Regions from separate parts of the Leucobacter fengyongliangi genome, predicted to be linked through region 1. Evidence: predicted binding sites of a transcription regulator. Region 1 holds the regulator's gene; the other holds the start of a gene.
What was found. The regulator LexA, encoded in region 1, represses DNA repair genes until DNA is damaged. The targets are predictions, from matches to a motif close to TCGAACANNTGTTCGA.
Positions count from the first base shown of each region.

Region 2: the regulator LexA is predicted to act here: its motif matches at 10,631-10,646, upstream of ruvA (Holliday junction branch migration protein RuvA).

Region 1 covers NZ_CM126356.1:1,763,064-1,774,892, reverse strand. Annotated here, with positions in the region: gene ACTNFK_RS08490 (Pls/PosA family non-ribosomal peptide synthetase) at 1-1,961, shown strand, start outside; gene ACTNFK_RS08485 (M1 family metallopeptidase) at 1,961-3,349, shown strand; gene ACTNFK_RS08480 (4'-phosphopantetheinyl transferase family protein) at 3,315-3,938, opposite strand; gene ACTNFK_RS08475 (IS30 family transposase) at 4,010-5,059, opposite strand; gene dapF (diaminopimelate epimerase) at 5,171-6,049, shown strand; gene ACTNFK_RS08465 (class I SAM-dependent methyltransferase) at 6,054-6,671, opposite strand; gene hflX (GTPase HflX) at 6,776-8,359, shown strand; gene ACTNFK_RS08455 (methylenetetrahydrofolate reductase) at 8,512-9,462, shown strand; gene lexA (transcriptional repressor LexA) at 9,502-10,113, opposite strand; gene ACTNFK_RS08445 (hypothetical protein) at 10,450-10,893, shown strand; gene ACTNFK_RS08440 (histidinol-phosphate transaminase) at 10,949-11,829, shown strand, end outside.
Region 2 covers NZ_CM126356.1:1,620,862-1,632,690, forward strand. Annotated here, with positions in the region: gene ACTNFK_RS07800 (replication-associated recombination protein A) at 1-1,136, opposite strand, end outside; gene ACTNFK_RS07805 (DUF349 domain-containing protein) at 1,251-2,477, shown strand; gene ACTNFK_RS07810 (hypothetical protein) at 2,540-3,184, shown strand; gene ACTNFK_RS07815 (RelA/SpoT family protein) at 3,163-5,412, opposite strand; gene secF (protein translocase subunit SecF) at 5,484-6,545, opposite strand; gene secD (protein translocase subunit SecD) at 6,547-8,355, opposite strand; gene yajC (preprotein translocase subunit YajC) at 8,453-8,860, opposite strand; gene ruvB (Holliday junction branch migration DNA helicase RuvB) at 8,924-9,922, opposite strand; gene ruvA (Holliday junction branch migration protein RuvA) at 9,919-10,578, opposite strand; gene leuA (2-isopropylmalate synthase) at 10,694-11,829, opposite strand, start outside.

The sequences.
Region 1 (11,829 bases):
TTGTGCTGATCCTGACACCGTTCGGTCGCATGGCCATCGCCGCGCTCGCCGCACGAGTGTTGCTCGCAGGGGTCGCCCCCGGGGACTACCCTCGGGGCGGGTTCGTGCACATGCGGCTGTGGCTGGCCGAACACTTCGCCGATCAGATCGATGCCGTCGGAAGCGCGGGAGCCCCCTGGGTGATGCTCTACGCGCGCGCGCTGGGAGCCAAGATTTCGCGAGACGTCAACCTGCACACGCTGCCGCCCATCACCGGGATGCTTGAGATTGGGCGGGGATCCGCAATCGAGCCTGAAGTCGATCTCAGCGGTTACTGGATTGACGGCGATGTGCTCCGGGTCGGCAGGGTGCAGATCGGCGAGCATGTCACGATCGGGGCACGATCGGTGCTGGCTCCGGGAACCCGCATTGATGACGGTGCGGAGATCGCTCCGGGCTCGGCGGTCTTCGGTCGGGTGAAGGCGAATCAGACCTGGGCCGGTTCACCCGCGGTGCGGGTCGGAGGAACCTCGGTTCGGTGGCCCGAGGCGCCCCCGCGTCAGTCGCCCCTCTGGCGCGCGGCCTATGCGTTCTCCTCTCTGGGACTCGCACTGCTCCCATTCGTGTCGTTCGCGGCCGGGGGCGGGCTCGTGGCACTCGCGGTACGCGGCCAGGGCACGCTCCCCGAGATCTACGGCCTGGCACTCCTGGCGCTCGTGCCCGCGGTTCTCGTTGCCGGCTTCATCTACGCCGGTGCCGTCGTCGTGCTGGTGCGCCTCCTCGCGCTCGGGCTCCGCGAGGGAACCTTCCCTGTGCACAGTCGTGTCGGCTGGCAGGTGTGGACCACCGAGCGACTGCTAGACGCGGCCCGCACCTTCCTCTTTCCGCTCTACTCCAGCCTGTTCACCCCGGTGTGGCTGCGCCTGCTGGGAGCGACCGTCGGCAAGAACGTCGAGGCATCCACCGTGTTGTTGCTTCCGTGCATGACACGCATTGACGACGGTGCGTTTCTCGCGGACGACACGATGGTGGCCTCGTACGAACTCCACCGCGGGTGGATGCGGATCGGCCCGGTACGCATCGGCAAGCGCGCGTTCCTAGGCAACTCCGGGATGGCCGGCCCGGGGCACCGAGTCGCCAAGGATTCACTCGTCGCGGTGCTCTCCGTCGCCCCGGAGAAGTCGAAATCGGGCTCATCCTGGCTCGGTTCCCCCGCGGTGAGGCTGCGCCGAGTGGCGCAAACGGGTGACGATACCCGCACCTTCAACCCCGGCGCGAAGTTGCGGATCGCGCGTGCGCTGTGGGAACTCGGCAGACTTGTGCCGGTCTTTGTGACCGCGGCACTCGGCTTGAGTGTCTTGCTCGTCATGGCATGGCTGTGGCAGTCGCTGGGGCCCGTGTGGATCCTGCTGCTGTCAGGAGTCGTGATGCTCGTTGCGGGTGCGGTCGCTGCCGCGATCACCACGCTCGCGAAGTGGATCATCGTCGGCATGATTCGCGCCGGTGAGGCGCCGCTGTGGTCAAGCTTCGTCTGGCGCACCGAGGTCTCCGACACCTTCACGGAAATGGTCGCGGCACCGTGGTTTGCCCGTGCGGCGTCTGGCACACCGGCGCTGGCGCTCTGGCTGCGTTCGCTGGGCGCGCGCATCGGTACCGGGGTGTGGTGCGAATCGTATTGGCTCCCAGAGCCGGATCTTGTCACGCTGGGTGCCGGATCCACTGTCAACCGCGGGTGCGTTGTACAGACCCACCTCTTTCATGATCGAATTATGAGCATGGACACCGTCGAACTCGAACCCGGGGCAACGCTCGGGCCCCACAGCGTGATTCTGCCCGCTGCCACCATTGGCGCGAACGCGACGGTGGGGCCGGCCTCGCTCGTCATGCGTGGGGAGACCGTGCCGGTGGGATCTCGCTGGAGCGGCAACCCAATCGGGCCGTGGAAAGCGGTCAAGGTGCGCGCCTACCAGACCACGAAATAATGGGTGACCAATACACGCCCAATAGCGGAGACTCCCGGTACGAGGTCGAGCGATACGCACTCGACCTCACGTACACGCCGCGAACGAACCGGCTGTCCGGCACGGCGAGACTGACGATCACAATCGTGGAACGCACGAGCGCGATCCGCCTCGACCTGGTCGGGCTTCGGGCCAAGAAGGTGCGGGTGAATGGGGCACCTCACCGCGACGTGAAACAGACCGACCACGCACTCGTCGTGAAGTTTGCCGAGGCCCGCGAAGCGGGAGCCACGCTGGTCGTCGAGATTCAGTACGCGGGGAGCCCAGCTCCGCGCCGCTCGCATTGGGGGCAGCTTGGGTGGGAAGAACTCGAGAACGGGGCGCTTGTCGCCGCCCAGCCCACCGGGGCACCGACCTGGTTTCCGTGCAACGATCGCATTGCCAACCGCGCGACCTACGAGATCCGTTTCACCACAGATGCCGAATTCTTCGTCGCGATCAGCGGGGTGCCCGGAGAGGTCACCCAGCGCGGGGGCACGCGAACCTGGTCGTTCACGAGCGAGGTACCGACGGCGACCTATCTCGTCGCCGCGCACGTGGGGCAGTATGCGGAGTTTCCCCTCAACATCCCGCTGCGTTCGGGGGCGACGGTCGGTCGACTCGTGACACCGCGCCGTCAGGCACCCGAGATGCTGCGCGCGTTCGCTCCGATGGTCGACATGGTGCGCGAGTTCGAAACGTGGTTCGGGCCCTACCCACAGGAGGACCTGACGGTGGTTGTCGTGGAGGAGGAGCTTGAGATTCCCCTCGAATCGCAGGGCCTCGTGACATTCGGCTCGAACCACGCTGCGGCCGCCGAACAGCGACTCCTGGCGCATGAGCTTGCGCACCAGTGGTTCGGGAACAGCGTGGCGATTTCACGTTGGAAGGACATCTGGCTGAACGAGGGGTTTTGCTGCTTCTCCGAGTGGATCTGGGCCGAAGCCTCGGGCCGCCAGACGATCGCCCAGTGCGCACAGGAGCACCATGAGCTGCTCTCGGCACTGCCGCAGGATCTCCTACTTTCGAATCCCGGCGCGGCCGACATGTTCGACGACCGCGTCTACAAGCGGGGGGCGCTGCTCCTGGAGGCTCTCCGGCGAACCCTGGGAGACGCGAAGTTTCGTGCGCTTCTGCTGGCCTGGTCCACGGAAAACTCCCACCGCCAGGTGCGCAGCGAAGATTTCCTGAGGTTGGCGCAATCATTCACCGCAGAACCGCTCGAAGGCCTGTGGCACAGCTGGCTCCTCGACGAGAAGCTTCCGAAGCTGCCGAAGCCTTCCAAGCTTCCGAAGGGTGACAGAGTGCCCAAGGCCCAGAAAGCACTCACGCCCCTCAACCAGCTGAAGCCGACGAAGGCGGGAAAGTAGCGGGCGCATCCGGTGACGGGGTGGCGGCGGCGAGCGCCACGCTGATGAGCGCGGTTCCGTGCTTGCCGGGCAGGGTCAGCGTGAGGTCGACTCCGCGCAGTTCTGGGAGACCGGGCATCGGCGGGGCGATCCACCCGTGTGCATCACCGGTGCAGTCGAGCGCGCGCACCTCGTCTCGCAGACCGGTGCGCCTGGCCTTGGCGACCGCCTCAAGCCGTGTCCAGTCGCACAGCTCCGCGCTGCCGATCGCCTCGGAAATGGCTCGTCTTCGATCTCCCGAATCGATCTCTGCGTCAATGCCAAAGGCCACAGTCAGGGCCGGTGCCGCTCCCACGACGACGAGCGTGCCCGCGTAGGTCATGCTGACGAGGGGGGCAGGGCCGCGGGGGAGCCGTGCCTGTACTGGGCCGTGTGCGCCTCCACACTCCGGGCACACTGAGGAAAAGCGCGACTCTTCGCCCAGCAACTCGCGCAGCAGTGATCGTGCCAGCGCGTGACGGTCTTGCGTGGGCGTGGCGAGCTGCCAGGCGAGGGTCGCTCCGAGTGCTGACAGCCGGTTCCCGTGGAGTTGATCACCTCGTTCGCCCATGCCGCGATGCTAGCAAGCCAGGGCCGAGGGTGGCCCCCCGGATTTTAGTTCGGAGTGCAACACCCAGTGAGTTACCCCGAGCATAACTCCTGGAATACCTCTGCCGGGGTCGCCCAACCCAGCACTTTCCTGGGCCGATCATTGATCTCACCGATGTACTCGTCGAGTTCTTCCTGGGTGAGGTCCTCGAAGGTTGTGCCCTTGGGGAGATACTTCCGTAGCCGACCATTGAAGTGCTCGTTACTGCCCCGCTGATATGCGCTGTACGGGTCACAGAAATAGGTGGGCACCCCGATCGTGTCGGCAAGCATGTAATGGTGTGCGAACTCGCTTCCATTGTCGGCTGTGACAGATTTGACGGCGTGTGCAGGCAGCACCCGATACACGCCAAGCTGCGCCTCCAGAGTCGGGGCAGCAGCGACTCGGGAGAGCTTCACTCCCAGGTAGTAACGGCTTGTGCGTTCGACCATGGTGTGAATACCGCCGGTGCCGTGTGCGCCCAGCACACTGTCTGATTCCCAATGCCCAAACTCTTCCCGCGTCAATACCTCGGCGGGTCGTTCATGTATCGAGACCCGATATTTGATGCGTTCCGTGTGTACCTTTCGGCCCTTGATGCGGCGTCGTTTCTTCTGCCCCCGAGCAAGGTATTGGTGCAGCTGCCGATGCTGTTGGCCGGGTGAGTAAATCCAGGCATACAACGTTTCTGGGCTGACCCGCATACGGTGATCGGTGGGGTGCTCGATAGGGAGGCGTCCGCTGATCTCTTCCGGGGTCCACCCCCGCCCCAAATGTGTGATCACCCAATCAACGAGCGGGTCATGCGTCATTCGGTAGGGCTGGTGCGAGCGTGCTCGGCGTGTGTTGGCGTGGAGTTGTGCTTGACCAGCGAGATACACCCGGTCTCGCCGGTGACGGGTGTCGAGTTTGTTCCGTAGGTAGGGGCGAAGATTCGCGTGGTCGTGTTCAGGTTGCCAGGAACGCTTCTTGATCTCGCGGCCGATGGTTGAACGGTGCACGCCGATTCTTCGAGCGATCTCGGCGTGGGTGTGGCCGTGGTCGTGGAGTTTCTCGATCTCGATCCGGTCGTTCAGGGTGAGGTGGCGGTAAAGTGTGGACAAGGAAGCGCAGCCCTTCGGTGGTGGTCTAGACAACTCACACTTTAGGTGTTGCGCTTCCGTCTAGAACCCGGGCCCAGCGGATGCGCGGGGGCCACCCTTTAGACTTGAGGCATGCCCTCTCTGACGTTCACTAAAGGCCATGGCACAGGGAACGACTTCGTGCTCTTTACCGATCCAGACGGCGAGTTGACGCTCACCCCCGAACAGATCAGGTTCCTGTGCGATCGACATTTTGGTATTGGGGCAGACGGCATCATTCGCGCGGTTCGCTCACGCGCACTCCCCGAGGGTGCAGCTGTGCTTGCCGAAGAGCCGGCAGCCGAATGGTTCATGGATTACTGGAATGCCGACGGCACGCCCGCTGAAATGTGCGGAAATGGCATTCGCGTCTACGCCCACTACCTCATCACCGAAGGGCTGGTGACGCCCGAGCGGCGCGACACCCTTCCCATCGGCACGCGTGCCGGGGTGAAAGACGTGCTCGCTGGCGTGTCTGGCTACACGGTGGATCTCGGTAGGTGGCGTCTCACCGAGGAGTACCTGGTCGCCGCGCGCGGGTTGCACGTGCCGAGGCCCGGCCAGGGCATAGACCTCGGGAATCCGCACGTGGTGACGGCGCTCGCCGCCGATGCCAAGCTCGACGGTCTGGAGCTCAGCGACGCGCCGACGCTGGATCCAGCGCCCGAGTCGGGCGCGAACGTCGAGTTCGTCGTGCCGGAGGAACCGCTCATCAAAGACGGTGTCGCCCGAATTCGCATGCGGGTGCATGAGCGCGGTTCCGGCGAGACCCTCTCGTGCGGCACGGGAACTGCGGCCGCGGCGCTTGCCTTCCGCTATTGGGGAGGCGAGGGGATGCCCAATCACTGGAGCGTGGAGGTTCCCGGCGGTCGGCTCGCGGTGCGCATGTTTCCGACCGAGGAGGGGGAGCACGTGTCGCTGTCGGGGCCAGCTGAACTCGTCTATCGCGGCACGATCGAGCTGCCTGAGTAGGTCCCTAGTCTTTGACGGCTCTGATGACCGAAAATCCCTTGTCGCGCGCGATGCGGGTGACAGAGAGCTCAGGAAACTCGGCCGCGATCCACGATTGAAGCGAATCGGCCCCCAGATGCTTCGCGACAACGAGGGTGGCGGATCCGCCGGGCGCAAGTCGCGGGAGCCACTGTGCGAGGAGCGCGTGCAGCGCCTGCTTGCCGATACGAATCGGAGGGTTCGAGTGGATCTCGGCAAATTCAACGGCTGTCGGTACGTCAGCAGGCGCGGCAACCCGCAGATTTTCCAGGCCCAGGCGCGCGGCGTTTGCTGATGCGAGCGACCGCGCCCGTTCGTTGATGTCGACCGCCCAGATCTCCGCATCTGGGTGGGTTAGCGCTGCAGAAAGGGCGAGGGGACCCCATCCGCACCCGAGGTCGAGCAGCGGCCCCGCGAGGGGTGTCGCGCCGTGCGATGCCTTCTCCAGCGTGCGAAGCAGCACCGCGGTTCCCTGGTCGAGGTGTTCGGGGCTGAAGACGCCGCCCGCGGTCACGAGCAGCCTGGGTGCTCCGGCGAGCTCGACCTCGATCTCGCGCTGCCTGGCATCGCCGACTGGGGATTCTGAGAAGTAGTGCTGTGTCACCGACCCAGTATCTCAGTCTCACCGGGCGCGTGCCCCACGGGTGTGGTGCGCTGTGGGTGAACAGCAGGGCCGAAAACCACGTCCCGACTTAGACTGGAATTCAGATGACCAAATCAGAATCGCCCTCCACAGCAGCGGATCAGCCGAACACCCCAGCTTCGCACGACCCTGGAGATCCGCTTGACCGGGTGTTGGCGCGCGCCCAGGGTGTCGGCCACGCCACGGTGATTCGCGACCTCACCGGCGGCGCGCAGGCGCTCGGCGCTGAGGCTCACGACCAACTGGGGAAAGACCTCGACTCGATTCGGCTCGAACGCGAAGAACGCGCGTCACTCAAGCGCGTGCCCGGGCTCTCGACCGAACTCGAAGACGTCACGGAGGTCGAGTACCGGCAGCTGCGACTGGAAAATGTCATTCTGATTGGTGTCTACAGTTCGAATGGAAAGCATGGGCAGGAGGACGCTGAGAACTCGCTGCGCGAGCTCGCGGCGCTCGCTGAGACTGCCGGGGCGCGAGTCATCGACGGCTTGCTCCAGCGTCGGGCAAACCCTGATCCGGCGACCTACTTCGGCAAGGGGAAGGCACAAGAGCTTGCCGAGATGGTGGCGGCGGAGGGAGCTGACACCGTTGTTGCTGACACCGAACTCGCGCCGAGCCAGCGCCGAGCACTCGAAGATGTCGTGAAGGTGAAGGTGATCGACCGTACCGCGGTGATCCTCGATATTTTCAGCCAGCACGCGAAGAGTCGCGAAGGTAAGGCTCAGGTTGAGCTCGCACAATTGCGGTACTTGCTGCCGCGTCTGCGCGGCTGGGGCGACTCGATGTCGCGGCAGGCAGGCGGGCAAGTGGGCGCTGCCGGGGCCGGCATGGGTTCACGCGGTCCGGGTGAAACCAAGATCGAGCTTGATCGGCGCCGCATCAACACGCGAATGGCGAAGCTACGCAAGCAGATCGCTGAGTTCGCTCCGGCGCGCGAGGCCAAGCGAGCGAACCGCAAACGCGGCGAGGTGCCATCGGTCGCAATCGCTGGCTACACCAACGCCGGGAAGTCGAGCCTGCTCAACCGACTCACGGGCGCGGAGGCGCTCGTGCAGAACCAACTCTTTGCCACTCTCGACACCACGGTGCGACACGCGGAAACCTCGGATGGCCGCAGTTTCACCTTCACTGACACCGTTGGGTTTGTCAGGAGCCTGCCGCATCAGCTCGTTGAAGCCTTCCGTTCCACCTTCGAGGAGGTGGCTGGGGCCGACGTGATCGTGCACGTGGTTGATGCGTCCCACCCCGAACCGGAGGCGCAGCTGAAGACCGTGCGCCAGGTGATCGCGGAGGTCGAGGCGCAGTCGATCCCCGAGATCGTGGTCTTCAACAAGGCCGACCTGATCGACGACACACAGCGGCTGGTGCTGCACGGGCTCGCACCCGACGCGGTGTTCGTCTCAGCCCGCACCGGCGAGGGCATCGCCGAGTTGAAGGCCCGAATCGACGCGACGCTGCCCGTTCCCGATCGAGAAGTGACCGTCATCGTGCCCTACGAACGAGGCGACCTGGTCGCCGAGCTGCACGAGCGAAACCGGGTACTCGAGACGGAGTACGTCGAGCAAGGCACCCGTGTTCGGGCATACGTAAGCGGAGAGACGCTCGCCAAGCTCGAGCCGTTCACTCTGAGCACGCCTCCTTCCGGCTAGACGGGCCGTCGCGGCCGCCTGGCGCATGTCTTGGGAGCCAGTAGCTTCGCCGAGGTCATATTTCTGCCGACTGTTGCAGTCGGTTTCGAGCGGGCAGATCCACCTCTGTAGGCTCAATGCATTCACTACTCGCAATCAGTTGGAGGCGCCGCGTGTCGCTCGAGAAGCCCGCCCCTGGTGCCCCGGCGCCACTGCGCTTTTCATTCGAAGTTTTCCCCGCGCGCACCTCCGCCGCAGCGCTGGCGCTCGGGCACGCGGTGCAGCACCTCGCCGCAGCGGGGCCGGAGTTCATCTCCGTGACCTACGGTGCGAGCGGATCAACCCGCGATGCCTCGCTTGATCTCCTCAAGTACCTGCGGCAGTACACCGACGCGCTGCCCATGGCTCACCTCACGACGGTGGGCATGACGCGCGACGAGGTGCGCGCCGTCATTACTGAAACGCATGAGGCGGGTATCTACGACTTCCTCGCACTTCGCGGCGACCCCCCGCGTGGGCTGAGCGAAGACGACATCGAGGTGACGGCTTCACTCAGTTCCGTCGACCTGATTCGACTCATCGCTGAGATGCGCGCCGAGATTCCCGCAGCGTCCAACGCGGGCCGCATCGCTGTGGCCGTGTATCCCAACGGCCATCCGTTGTCGCGCTCCCGCAGCGAGGACATTGCCTGGCTTGTGGAAAAACAGGAGGCCGGAGCTGAACTCGGCATCACTCAGCTGTTCTTCCACGCCGAGGAGTATTTGTCATTCGCGGAGGAGGCGCGGCAGGCGGGCCTGCATATCCCACTTCTGCCCGGCATGATGCCGGTGTCCAACCTGGGCCAATTGCGTAAGGTGGCAGATTTGGCAGGACGCCCGGCACCGCCGCAACTGGTGCGGGCGCTCGAAGCCGCGGGGGGCACCTCGCCAGAACTGGGTGTTGAGCACACGGTTGAGCTGGCCCGGGAGCTTCTCGCGGGTGGCGCGCCGTCGATTCATCTCTACACTTTCAACCGTCACGAGCAGGTCACCGCGGTGTTGCGCGCGCTCGGGCACGTCACTCCGCACCCGCTCGCACCCTCGACCGCGGCACCTGTCGACGAAAGTCGAAACGCGCGGACCTGAACGGTTGCTCCATTCTGATCGCCCGTCGAGAGGCCGGCCTTACACCGAGCGGAACACGGCAACGACCTTGCCGAGGACCTCGGCATGGTCGCCGAGGATGGGTTCGAATGCGCTGTTGCGCGGCAGAAGCCAGGTGTGACCGTCGCGGCGACGAAAGACCTTGACGGTCGCTTCCCCGTCAAGCATCGCGGCCACAATGTCGCCGTTTGTTGCATCGCGTTGTTGTCGGATAACCACTAAATCGCCGTCGCAGATTGCGGCATCAATCATCGAATCTCCGACGACACGCAACATGAACAGGTCGCCGTCTCCGACGAGCGCGCGCGGTAGGGGCATGAGTTCTTCGACGTGCTGATCGGCGGTAATCGGCACACCGGCGGCAATCTGACCAACAAGCGGAATATAGGCGGTCTCTTCTGCCTGCACCGTCGGGAAGTCTGAGACGTCTGCCTCGATGGCCTCAGGGACTGTCAGGAGTTCGATCGCCCGGTTCTGATTTGGATGCCGTCGCAGGAAGCCCGCAAGCTCGAGCTGATCGAGCTGATAGGTGATGCTCGAAGGCGAGGAGAGGCCGACTCCCTCGCCAATTTCCCGGATGGAGGGCGGGAAGCTCCGGCTTGCGATGAAGCGAGAAATGAACTCCAAGATCATCTGTTGCTTCTCCGACAGCGGCTTGGGGTGCTGCGCCTGTGTGGTCACGGGTTCCTCCCGGAAATAGCGGTGGATCGCGGTGTCATCTGAGACGAACTCTCGTGTCACCCCAACACCAACGTGAATGTCGGTGGTGTCTGGTTCAGTGAAGCCAGTAATCGAAACCATAGTTCTTTTGTTCGAATCCGGGCAAATATGTGTACGAGTGTCGCGGAATAGTTGCGAAACATACGCGGAACCAGGGCTTGCAGTTTCGATTATTCGAAGGTATGTTCGAAACAAATGTTCGAAATACATGTGAATGTGTTCGAGCAGTGAAACCGAAAGGACGAGCGCATGAGTATTCAGACGGCTTCCGGGGCAACACAATTCGCCACAGTTGTTTCACTGGAGGAGGCGCGGTCTCGGTCGGCTGCGCACCAGAGCCCCCGGATGCGGCTCACCCGCCGCGGTCGGGTGGTATTCGGGGTGATGCTCGCCGCTCTCATTACCGGGCTGGTCGCGTCCGCTGCGATCTTCGGCGCTACTCAAGCGGTTGCGACGAGCGAAGCAAGCTCCGCCGAATTTGGTTATGTCGTAGTGCAGCCCGGTGCGTCACTCTGGTCTGTCGCTACGGAGCTTGATCCGAATGCAGACCCACGCGATGTGGTTGCCGAGCTGGTTCGTCTGAATCAGTTGGGCGGCTCGGGAGTGCAGGCGGGGCAGCCGATCGCTGTGCCGCTGCGTTATTCAGGAGCTGACGGGGTAGTGAGTGCGACAGACTTGGGCCTAGATTCGTAGGTCGGCGTGTCACTTCGTGTCTGTGGGGGAGTTGCGCGAGTTCTAGACTGGTCAGGTGACCAGCCTGAAAGATCTCCCGCTTCGCCAAAATCTCGTGGGGAAGACCCCGTACGGCGCGCCCCAAGACCCAGTTGCTGTGAGTCTCAACGTCAACGAGAACACGCATCCCATTCCTGAAGCGGTGATCACCGAGATTGTGGCGGAACTCACCCGCGCGGTTCGCGGCGTGAACCGATACCCCGATCGCGATTTCGTGGAGCTGCGCGAGGCGCTCGCCGGGTATCTCGGGCATGGGTTGACGGCCTCGCAGTTGTGGGCGGCGAATGGATCGAATGAGGTGCTGCAGCAGATTCTGCAGGCATTTGGTGGACCCGGGCGAAGCCTCCTGAGCTTTACTCCGACGTACTCGATGTACCCCTTGCTCGCCGATGGCACCGACACTCAGTGGGTGCCGGTGGAGCGCCCCGCAGACTACGCATTAACTCCCGATTTTGTGTCGGAAACGCTCCGGTTGCACGCTCCGAGCATTGCCATACTCTGTGGTCCGAATAATCCGACGGGTACCCCGCTCGATCTCGACACGATCACTGCTGCCTACGATGCGTTTGACGGCATTCTGGTTGTTGACGAGGCCTATCACGAATTCGATGCCGAGCGCGAGAGTGCGGTAACGCTACTCCAGGGTCGTCCGCGCCTCCTGGTTTCACGCACGATGAGCAAGGCGTTCGCGTTCGCAGGCGTGCGGCTCGGGTACCTTGCGGCAGATCCGGCAGTGGTCGATGCCCTCAAACTGGTGCGCCTGCCATATCATCTCTCGGCGCTGACACAAGCGGCGGCTATGGCGGCCATCCGACACGCAAGCGAGATGCTCGCCACGGTGGCAGATATTCGCGTGCAGCGCGATCGCCTCGCCAGAGCGCTCAGTGAACTGGGGTA
Region 2 (11,829 bases), 140 kb from region 1:
GCGGAAATCACCGCGTTCGATTTCGGAGCGGTGGCGAGATAGATCGTGGCCTCGGCAAGCGGAATTCGAGCTTCGGGAAGACCAATGAGCTGCGTCGCTTGGGCCGCCGCGACCGCGATCGGAAGCGCCTGCGGGTCTGCGAGACCAATATCCTCCGCCGCGTGCACCATGAGCCGACGCGCGATGAAGCGCGGATCCTCGCCGGCCTCGATCATACGGGCCAAGTAGTGGATCGCCGCATCTGGATCAGAGCCACGAATCGACTTGATGAACGCGCTGATGACGTCATAGTGCTCGTCGCCGTTGCGGTCATACCTGAGCAGCGCGCGATCGATCGAAGCGGCCACGATCTCTGCAGTGACCCGCGGAACTGCGCTCGTCTCGGCAGCCAGATCAGTGGCGGATCCAGCGACAGCGACAGATTCGGGTGCGTGGTCGGACTCAGGAACACCTGGCGCTTCTGCGGCCAGCGCAGAGGCCGCAGCGGCCTCGAGCCCGGTTAGCGCGCGCCTTGCGTCGCCTGATGCCAGGTGCACCAGGGCATCTCTCGCCTCATCGGCGAGTTCCACCACCCCTCCCAATCCGTAGGGCGCGGTCACTGCTCGACGCAGCAAGGTAGAGAGCTCGTCATCGGCCAACGGCTCAAGCGTCAGAAGCAGCGACCGTGAGAGTAACGGGCTGATGACCGAGAAGGAGGGATTTTCTGTGGTCGCGGCGATCAGCGTGATCCACCCGTTTTCAACGCCAGGAAGCAGCGCGTCTTGTTGCGCTTTGGAAAACCGGTGGATCTCGTCGAGAAACAGCACCGTCGAGACGCCGAAGAGGTCTCGGTCGTTGAGTGCGCGTTCCATCACAGTCCGCACATCTTTGATGCCAGCGGTTACCGCTGAGAGCTCAACGAAGCGGCGACCGCTTGATTGGGCCACTGCCTGCGCGAGTGTTGTCTTACCTGTGCCCGGCGGGCCCCAGAGGATCACCGATACGGCACCGCCGCCGTCTGCCGCCTCAGCCGCGAGCACACGAAGCGGTGAGCCCGGCTGCAACAAGTGCTGCTGACCGACGACCTCGTCGAGTGACCGAGGACGCATCCGCACCGCGAGCGGGGCGGTGTGACCGGCCATGGGCTGCATATTCATGCCTTGATGCTAGCGACCGCTCCTGACACTGTGCGCGCGCTGTGGCATAGTTGGAGTGGCATTGACACGGTCGGCGCGAGACGTCGACATCTCTACGATGACGGGTGAATCACGGTGAGTGAAGCGACGAACGAACATCCTTGGGGCCGAGTCGACGAGAACCGCACGGTTTTCGTCCGCGAAGGCGACTCAGAACGCGAGGTCGGGCAGTTCCCTGATGGCACCGCAGAGGAGGCGATTGCGTACTTCGAGCGAAAGTTTTCCGATCTCGCCGGTCAGGTGACACTTCTCGAGGCTCGCATCGCTCGTGGAACAGCCGGGGCCGAGATTGCCGACACCGTTGCAAAGTTGCAGGTACTGCTGACCGAGCCAGCCGCGGTGGGTGACATTGCCGCACTTCGCGCCCGCGTTGAGAAGCTCAGCGGCAAGGCAAACGAACTCGGCGAGAAGCAGCAGGTTGAGCGTGAAGCGGCCAAGCAGGCGGCGCTCGCACAGCGAGAAGCCATCGTGGTGGAGGCGGAAGGCCTTGCCAGTCAGCCCGAAGCGCAGATCCGCTGGAAAGAAACCAGTCAGGCGTTTGAAGATCTCTTCACCACCTGGCAGACGACGCAGCGGAGCGGTCCGCAGGTGCCGAAAGCACAAGCCGATGCACTATGGAAGCGCTTCCGGAGCGCGAGGCAGACCTTCGATTCGGCGAGACGCGCGCATTTCGCTCAGATGGATGCCACAAACAAGGAAGTCAAGCAGCGCAAGGAGCGGATCATCGCCGCGGCCGAGGCGCTCGCCCCGCGCGGCATCGACGGGATCCCTGCCTATCGGAACCTCCTCGACGAGTGGAAGGCAGCGGGCCGCGCGAGTCGCAAGCTCGATGACCAGCTCTGGGCTCGCTTCAAAGCCGCGGGGGATGTGCTCTACGAGGCGAAGGCCGCCGAGGTCGCGCAATCTAACGAGGAGCACACGGCGAACCTGGCAGCGAAGCAGACGCTTCTCGCCGAAGCCGAGCCACTGCTCGCCGAGACCGATCGAGTCGCCGCCCGCAAGCGCCTCACCGCGTTGCAGTTGCGCTGGGACGAGGTGGGTCGCGTTCCTCGTGAGGCACTCCGTGAGATCGAGGGCGGGATGCGAAAGATCGAAGATCACGTCAAGTCGCTTGAGGACGAGCACTGGCGGAAGTCGAATCCCGAGACGAAGGCTCGTAGTGAGGGCCTGCGCGGCCAACTCGAGACGTCGATCGCTGACCTGGAAACCCAGATCGCTGCCGCGACCGACCCAAAGGTCAAGGCCGAGGCCGAGGCCGCGCTTGCCACGCAGCGATCGTGGCTCTCCGCGCTCGGCGACTGAAACTTATCCACAGATTCACTGGATACCCGACTTGAGGTTCCTTCCGGCCGCACACTGGAGGAATGACCGCCCACCCAACGAACGTCCAGCACACCGCGGCGCAACGTACGATCCCCGCCCGGGGGTTACCCGACCCACCCCGATTCGATCTGTGGCCCGAGGCACTTCGCTCGGCTGAGCTGCTTCGTGGAACTCTTGTGCCGTGCGGGCCAGGCCTGCGCGGGGTGGGGTGGCCAGATAGCCCGCGTGTCAGGCTTGCGGCACTCGCACCGTGGCTCATGCATGATCGAATTGCGGCATATCTCACTGCGGCCTGGATCTGGGGTGCGGCGAGGGACCCCGGGAGACCACTCCGCGTGAGCATGCCCGCACGAACCCGGAACACGCAGTCGCGGTCGACCCAGGTGCGGGTGCAAGAGCTGAGCCTGACAGACGCGGATCTCAGCCATTTCGGACCGTTCACCGTCACGAGCCCGCTCCGCACTGCGACCGACCTGCTGTTCGACTCCACCCCACTCGGCGTCTCAGAACTCGTCGCTCTGCGGCTCCTCTTCCCCCTCATTGATGGGGGCGCTGCGGCGGTGCACTCTCAGATCCTGGCAACCAGACGACCACATCGGAGACGAGCACTCAGCAGACTGACGCTGCGCTTGACTGAACCAAGCGACGCCGTTTCGCCCCGAGCTCAGGCTGAGTTCATGCGATAGGCGTCGTAGACCCCCTCGATGCGACGCACCGCGTTGAGCACATGCTCGAGGTGCATCGTGTTGCCCATTTCGAACACAAAACGACTGATAGCGAGTCGCGAACTCGAAGTCTGCACGGTCGCCGACAAGATGTTGACGTGATGCTCTGAGAGCACTCGGGTCACGTCCGACAGGAGGCCAGAACGGTCGAGGGCTTCGACCTGGATATTCACCAGGAAGACGCTGTGCGAGGTGGGTGCCCACTCCACATCAACGAGTCGGTCCCCTTGCCTTTCCAGCGCCAGGAAGTTCTGACAATCAGTGCGGTGAACCGACACACCCTGTCCCTTGGTGATGAAACCGCGGATCTCGTCGCCCGGTACGGGGGTGCAGCACTTCGCAAGTTTGACAAGAACATCCGTCGCGCCCTTGACGACCACACCCGAGTGCGAGACTGACTTGCCCGGGCGGAGCGGTGCGGAAACGGGGATCGTGGCGAGACCGGGATCCGTGGAGGCGGCATCGCGATCCACCAGCGCGGTGACCTTTTCGATGACCGACTGGGCCGAAACATGGCCTTCGCCAACCCCGGCAAACAGGCCAGCCACGTCGACGTAGCGAAGCTGCAGCGCGACCTGCTGGATCGCTTCGGAGTTCATCACCTGGTGGAGCGGGAGGTTCTGCTTTCGCAAGGCCTTCATGAGCTCGTTCTTGCCAAGCTCAACCGCTTCCTCACGGCGCTCCTTCGTGAACCATTGACGAATTTTGTTTTGAGCACGCTTGCTCTTCACAAAGTTCAACCAGTCACGATTTGGGCCTGCGTTCGGGTCTTTGGAAGTGAACACCTCGACTACGTCGCCGTTCTGCAACCCGGTTTCCAGCGGCACCAGACGACCGTTCACCCGCGCACCCATAGTGCGATGGCCCACCTCAGTGTGCACTGCGTAGGCGAAGTCAACGGTCGTTCCCCCTGCAGGAAGCCCGATGACCCGACCCTTCGGGGTGAATACGTAGACCTCCTTCGCGCCAATCTCAAACCTGAGTGCATCGAGGAATTCGCTCGGATCCTCTGTCTCTGCCTGCCAATCGGAGATGTGAGCAAGCCAGGCCATGTCATTGGAAAGTGGGGCGCCGCTCCCCTGTCCCTGCTTGTACTTCCAATGCGCGGCCACGCCATATTCTGCTCGCTGATGCATCTCAAAGGTACGAATCTGGATCTCGACCGCGCGACCGTCGGGACCGATCACCGTTGTGTGCAGCGATTGGTACAGATTGAATTTCGGAGTCGCGATGTAATCTTTGAACCGGCCGGGAATCGGCGTCCACCTCGAGTGCACGGCCCCCAGGACCCCGTAGCAATCGCGAATAGAGTGCACCAGGACCCTGATGCCAACCAAATCGTAGATGTCGTCAAAATCACGGCCCCGCACGATCATCTTTTGATAGATCGAGTAGAGTTCCTTCGGACGACCGGTGACCTCGCCGCGTATCTTGGCCTCGCGCAGATCCTGCTCGATTGCGTTGGTGACCACGCCCACCAACTCTTCGCGTTTGGGATTGCGCTGGCTGACAAGGTTGTCGATCTCCGCGTAGAGTTTCGGCTTCAGTACCGCGAACGACAGGTCTTCGAGTTCAGTCTTCATTGATTGAATGCCGAGCCTGTGGGCAAGTGGTGCGTATATCTCGAGAGTCTCTTGCGCCTTCCGCCTCGCAGAATCGCCGGTCACAAAACCCCAGGTGCGGGCGTTATGCAGCCGGTCTGCAAGCTTGATCACGAGCACTCGAATGTCTTTCGACATCGCCACGACCATCTTGCGCACAGTTTCTGCCTGCGCAGAATCACCGTATTTCACCTTGTCGAGCTTTGTCACGCCATCGACGAGCATCGAGATTTCTTCGCCAAACTCCTTCGTGAGCTGCGCGAGTGAATAATCCGTATCCTCTACCGTGTCGTGCAGCAGCGCCGCAGCAATCACCACCGGCGAAACACCCAGGTCGGCAAGTATCTGGGCTACCGCGATCGGATGGGTGATATAGGGTTCGCCGCTCCGCCGCTTCTGCCCGCGATGGGAGCGTTCAGCCACGATGTATGCGCGCTCAATGATCGAGAGGTCAGCCTTCGGCCAACCTGCTCGAACCGTACGCACGAGTTGGTCGACCGCGCCCGGTGAACTTGCTCGCGAAAAAATCCTGGGGACAAGCCGCTTCAATGATGACGCACCGGCTTGCGACAGGTCGTTGCCTGACATGCCTCACCTCCTGCGTCGTGATTGATTGAACGCTACACCACTTGGTGCCTGCTTCACGAACCGAGCAGGCCTCAGCCCCGCGCCTTGCTCGTCGAGGCCTCGACCGGGTCGGAATCCAACACCCCTTCGGCATCTTGTTGCCCATTGGCGGCGCGAAGCTTCTCCACGCGTGCATCGTGCTTCTTGATCGCAGCTTCGTTCTGTCGCAGCTGAACGTAGCTCGGCGCGGCGATGAAGATCGTTGAATAGGCGCCCACCAGGATTCCGATGAACAAGGCCAGCGAGATGTCGCGCAGTGTTCCTGCGCCGAGCACGACCGCCCCGATGAACAGGATCGAGGCTACCGGAAGGAGCGCCACAACGGAGGTGTTGATTGAGCGCACGAGCGTCTGGTTCACCGCCAGATTCACCGTCTCTGCGAATGTCCGTCGCTCGGTGAATTCGCCCGGGGCCGTGTTCTCGCGGATCTTGTCAAACACGACGACCGTGTCGTAGAGCGAGTAGCCGAGGATCGTGAGGAAACCGATCATCGCTGCGGGCGTGATCTCAAATCCGGAAATTCCGTAAATACCCGCCGTCAGGATGAGATCGTGGAAGAGTGCGATCAGAGCAGCGAATGACATCTTCCAGGTACGAAAGTACAGCGCCATGACCAGTGTGGCAAAGAGCAAGAACACCACGAGCGCGATCAGAGCTTGACGCGTGATGTCCTGTCCCCACAGCGCTCCGATATATGAGGAGGTAACTTCTGCCTCGTCCACCCCGAAGGCATCGGCCAAGACACCCTTCAGTTCTCGTGACTCCGCCTCGTCAAGCTGTTCAGTCTGCACCCTGATATCGGTCTGCCCCACCAGAGAAATTCGCGGCGCGGAACCGGGAAGCACCTCTTCAACTGCATCCGCGGCGACCTGCTGGTCGCGTGATTCTCCGCCCTCAGTGTGAATCTGGAACTGGCTGCCACCAGTGAACTCAATGCCAAACGTGAAGCCGCCTCGCAGGAACGGCCCGACGATAGCGATGACGATCATCACAGCTGCAATTGTGTACCAGAGCTTGCGCCGACCGATGAAGTCAATCGACTTCTCACCGGTGTAGAGCGCGTTCCCGAACTCTGCAAATGAACGACGAGCCATGCTAGCTGTCCTTTCCGGTCGAAGCCGTCTGTATCGGCTGTGAGGCACCAGCCTCAGCAGCCTTCCGCTCGGCAATCGTCTGCCGACGGTGTGCTTCCTTCACCGCAGCCTGATTCTTCTTTCCGGCTCCAGTGCCCTTGAGGACCGGTGCCCGGAACTGAGCACGGCCGCGATACACGGCTCCCAGCTGTTGTGGGTCAAGACCAGATGCTGGATGACCATCGCGATAGAACTTCGTTCGAGACAGAAGCGTCATCATGGGGTGAGTGAACAGGGCGACGACGAGAATGTCAACAATGGTGATGAGTCCGAGGGTGAACGCGAAACCTCGTACGCTGCCGACCGCGAGAATGAAGAGAATCGCCGCAGCCAGGAAGTTGATTCCGTCTGACGCGAGAATGGTGCGGAACGCCTGCTTCCATCCGTTCTCCACTGCGTTTTCAAGCGAGAAGCCGTCTCTGAGCGCATCCCGAATTCGCTCGAAGTACACGATGAACGAGTCAGCGGTGATACCCACCGCGACGATGATGCCGGCAACTCCGGCGAGTGACAGTCGATACCCCTGCCGCCACGAGAGCAGCGCGAGGAGCAGGTACGTCAACACCGCCGCGACTGCGAGTGACGCAACCGTGAGGGATCCGAGTACCCGGTACTGAATCAGGGAGTAGATGACGACCAGAATCAAACCGATGAGTCCAGCCAACAGACCTGCCTGGAGCTGGTTCGATCCGAGAGTCGCAGAGATGTCTTCCTGACTCTGCACGGTGAAGCCGATGGGCAGCGCCCCAAACTTCAGCTGATCTGCGAGTGCCTCTGCACTCTCCTGAGTGAATGATCCGCTAATCGAGGGGCGACCGTCGAGAATCTGTCCGTTCATCTCAGGTGCCGACACGACCAGCCCATCAAGAACGAACGCAAACTGGTTGAGTGGCGGGGTCGCCCCGTACATGCGGGTGCTGATCTCACCGAACGTTTTGGTTCCCGTGTCGTTCAGCGTCATCTGGACTACCCACTGGCCGGTGGTGGCCCCCGTGGAGGTGGTACCGATCATCGCTGAAGCATCGGAGATGGTTTCGCCGCTCATCTCGACCGGACCAAGTATGTACTTGTAGACACCGTATTGATCACAAGTAATCAGGGGGCGGTCTGTCGCTGCTTCACTGAGACCCAGCGCTTGTTCCGAGGTGCAAGAGAAATCGTTGAACTCTGCAAGCAGACCTTCGGTAAGCCAAGCCGTGTCAAACGCGGTGTCTGGCAGTGGATCCGGGTCGACGTTTGCCACAGCTGCATCAGCCGCTGCGGGCGCTTCTGCTGCAGCATCGCCGGGCGCGGATTCTTCGGCTGCAGCCCCAGATTCGTCGGTGACCGTGCTGCCATCACCGGCAATCTCCGTGTCTGCGGCGGCCTGGTCTTCGGCGGTTGGCGCGGTTGTACCCTGGCCGAGGTAGAGCACCGGGCGGAAATCGAGTTTCGCCGATGCCTCGATGCGCTGGAGTGTCGCCTCGTCGGCCTTCCCGGGGATCGATACGGAAATGTTCTGGCTGCCCTGCGTCGTGATCTCAGCCTCAGCTACGCCAGAGGCATCGACACGCTGACGGATGATTGCGACTGCCTGATCGAGCTGCTCACCTGAAACCGACTGTCCGTCGATCTGCGTGGGAGCAAGCAGGATCTGCGTTCCCCCCTGCAGGTCGAGGGCGAGTTTCGGAGTCCAGGTTGCCTCACCACGCCAGACACCGAGGGCGATGATACCCACGAGCGCAATAACGATAACCAACAGGGCGGTAAGCGAGCGCCGGGCTCGTCTCACAGCAGGTGACTGCGCCACGAATCGTCTACTTTCTGTAACTGAGAGAGGACTGACACAGAGAAGCGGACGCCACGCGCCCGCTTCTCTGTGTTAAATACTAGCCCTTGGGCTTGTCGCCGTCAGCGTCTGGCTGCGCACCGAAGTCATTTTTCGGCGCTTCTGCACTGGTGTCACCCAGTCGCTCGCCAAAGGAAGGATCATCGTCGGGCGCGAGCTCGGCCTCTTCCTCCGCAGGAGCGTCGACGGGAGTGACCACCTGGCCAATCGCGTTGCGGTGCACGACGAGCGTCGAGGTGCCGCTGCGCACGGTCACCCGATTCTCCTCGTCGTCAATATCTTCGATCGTGGCGAAGATGCCGGACTGAAGCATGACCTCGGCCCCCGGGCGAAGGTTGCTCTGCAATTCCTGCATGGCACGCTGGCGCTTCTTGCCGTTGCGGAACATGAAGAAGATGAGCACGGCAATGAGCCCAAACATAATGAGCGACATCGGGTCGAGAACCACGGCGATCCTTTCGGTGGGCGATCTGAGCAAGCGCAGCCAGGTTCGGCTACGCAACCCTCACGACTATAGGGTATCCGGTAGCGGAATTCCCGTGTGTTCCCACCCACGCCTGGTTGCCATGCGCCCGCGCGGAGTTCGCGTGAGCAGACCGGTGCGTACGAGAAATGGTTCAACCACGGCCTCGATCGTCTCCGCTTCTTCTCCGACCGACACTGCGAGGGTTGAGAGCCCCACCGGTCCCCCTCCAAACCGCTCAACGACTGCCCGCAACACTTCACGGTCAAGCCGATCAAGCCCAAACTGATCAACGTCGTACAGGGTCAGTGCAGCCTGCACCGCCTCAGTATTGCCGGGCGTTCCGTGCACCAGGCTGTAGTCACGCACCCGTCGCAAGAGGCGATTTGCGATTCTCGGGGTGCCACGAGATCGACTCGCGATCTCATCGACCCCGGCACCTGCGATGTCAAAACCTAGCAGTCGCGCCGCGCGATGCACCACCGAGGCAAGTTCGTCTTCGGCATAGAACTCAAGGTGTGCCGTGAATCCAAACCGATCGCGCAGCGGATTCGGGAGAAGACCTGATCGCGTCGTGGCTCCAACCAGGGTGAACGGCGCAAGCTCAAGAGGAATCGATGTTGCCCCGGCACCCTTGCCGACCATGATGTCGATCCTGAAATCTTCCATCGCCAGGTACAGCATTTCTTCCGCGCTGCGCGCCATGCGGTGTATCTCGTCGATGAAGAGCACCTCGCCCGGCGTCAGGGCAGACAACACAGCAGCGAGATCACCAGCGTGCTGTATCGCGGGGCCTGAGGTTTGATGGAGCGGCTTGTTCAACTCGGTGGCCACGATCATCGAGAGCGTGGTCTTGCCCAGCCCTGGTGGACCCGCGAGGAGGATGTGGTCGGGAGTTCGTTGCTGCATCTGGGCGGCATCAAGCAACAAGCGAAGTTGCCGTCGCACCTTTGACTGGCCGACAAATTCTTCCAGAGACTCAGGCCTCAGGGCACCTTCGAAGCCCAACTCATTCTGCTCGATCTCAGGTGACAGCTCGACGCTCATCGTACAATCCTGCCGGATGTGCCACGACCGGGGCTTCTCGGAGCCTGGAGAAGCGCGAGTGCCGCGCGAAGCAGCGCTGACGTTTCTGTTGCGGCACCAGCGTCTACCGCATCTTGCACGGCAAGTTCGGACTGGGCCTCACTGTACCCGAGGCCGATGAGCGCCTGAGCGACGTCGGCAACCGCGAGTTCGACGGGATCAGCTTCGTGATGTTCGGCCTGCACGGGCACCGCGCTGCGCGGGATCCCGTATGCCTCAGGAGTAACTTTTCCGGCGAGCGAGACCGCAATGAGTTTCGCCGTCTTCGGGCCGATTCCCGATACTTTCCGAAACGGCTTCTCGTCTTCGACATGGACAGCGGCCGCAATCTCTGCCGGGCTCATCTGCGCAAGCACGCCGAGTGCGCTGCGGGGCCCAACGCCAGACACCGCAAGAAGATGGCCAAACACCTCGAGCTCGTCGGTCGTCGAGAACCCAAACAGTGTCAGGGAGTCCTCTCGCACAATCAGTGAGGTATGGAGGGAGAGCTCCGAACCTGGATGTGACGCACTCACGCGCCCGCTCGGAACCTCAACGCGCATTCCTACACCGCCAACACCCACCACCACCCAGCCGGGACCGGCTGAGAGGACCTCACCACGAATCGATGCAATCACAGGGCTACCCTACGGCGATGTGTTGGCACCCGGCCGCGCACACGCCGAGAAGTCGAACATACGTACGAAGCGGGGTGGGAATCAGCTTCCCACCCCGCTTCGATCGCCTCGCGAACTAGCGGGCTGCGCCGACCGACTCTGCCAGCGCAACGTTGCCCTGCGACTTGATCGATCGATTCACCGCGCTCACAATCGCTTTCAGCGTGGCGCGGGTCGTGTCGGGATCGATGCCCACTCCCCACAAACGCTGACCGTCGACATCCAGGTCAACATAGGCTGCGGCTACAGCATCCCCACCGCCGCTCATCGCATGCTCCACGTAATCAAAAAGTGTGACCCTATGGCCAGCCGTGTTGAGCCCGTTGATGAAGGCATCAACCGGGCCGTTACCTCGGGTCGTGAACTGCTGCACATCATCACCCACCCGGAAGTCAGCGGTGAGTTCCGTCACCCCGTCACCGGAGCTCGTTGTAGCGGTGCGGAACAACTCGTACCTCCCCCAGCGCTCAAAACTATCGTCACCGGTCACCGGCAAGTACTCGTCTTGGAAGATACGCCAGATATCGTCACTCGAGACCTCGCCGCCCTCAGTGTCGGTGAGGCCCTGAACGACCGCACTGAACTCAATCTGCAGGCGGCGCGGCAAATCAAGTGAGTGGTCGGTCTTCAACAAATAGGCGACTCCACCCTTGCCCGACTGCGAGTTCACTCGAATGACGGCCTCATACGAGCGGCCAAGATCCTTCGGGTCCACTGGCAGGTATGGTACCGCCCACTCGAGCTCGTCAACCGACACACCCGCGGCCTCAGCGTCGGCTGCCATGCGCTCGAAGCCCTTCTTGATCGCGTCCTGGTGCGATCCGGAGAACGCCGTGTACACGAGATCTCCCGCCCACGGGCTCCGTTCGTGCACGCGAAGCTGATTGCAGTACTCGGCCGTGCGCCGCACTTCGTCGAGCCGCGAGAAATCGATCTGCGGGTCGACTCCCTGTGTGAACATATTGATACCCAGCGCTACGAGATCGACGTTGCCGGTGCGTTCGCCGTTGCCGAACAGGCAGCCTTCAATTCGATCTGCCCCGGCCAGGTATCCCAACTCGGCCGCGGCGATCGCCGTGCCGCGATCGTTGTGTGGGTGCAGCGACAGAATCACGTTGTCGCGATGGGCCAACCGCCTGCTCATCCACTCGATCGAGTCGGCGTACACATTCGGAGTGGCCATCTCGACGGTCGCGGGCAGGTTGATGATGA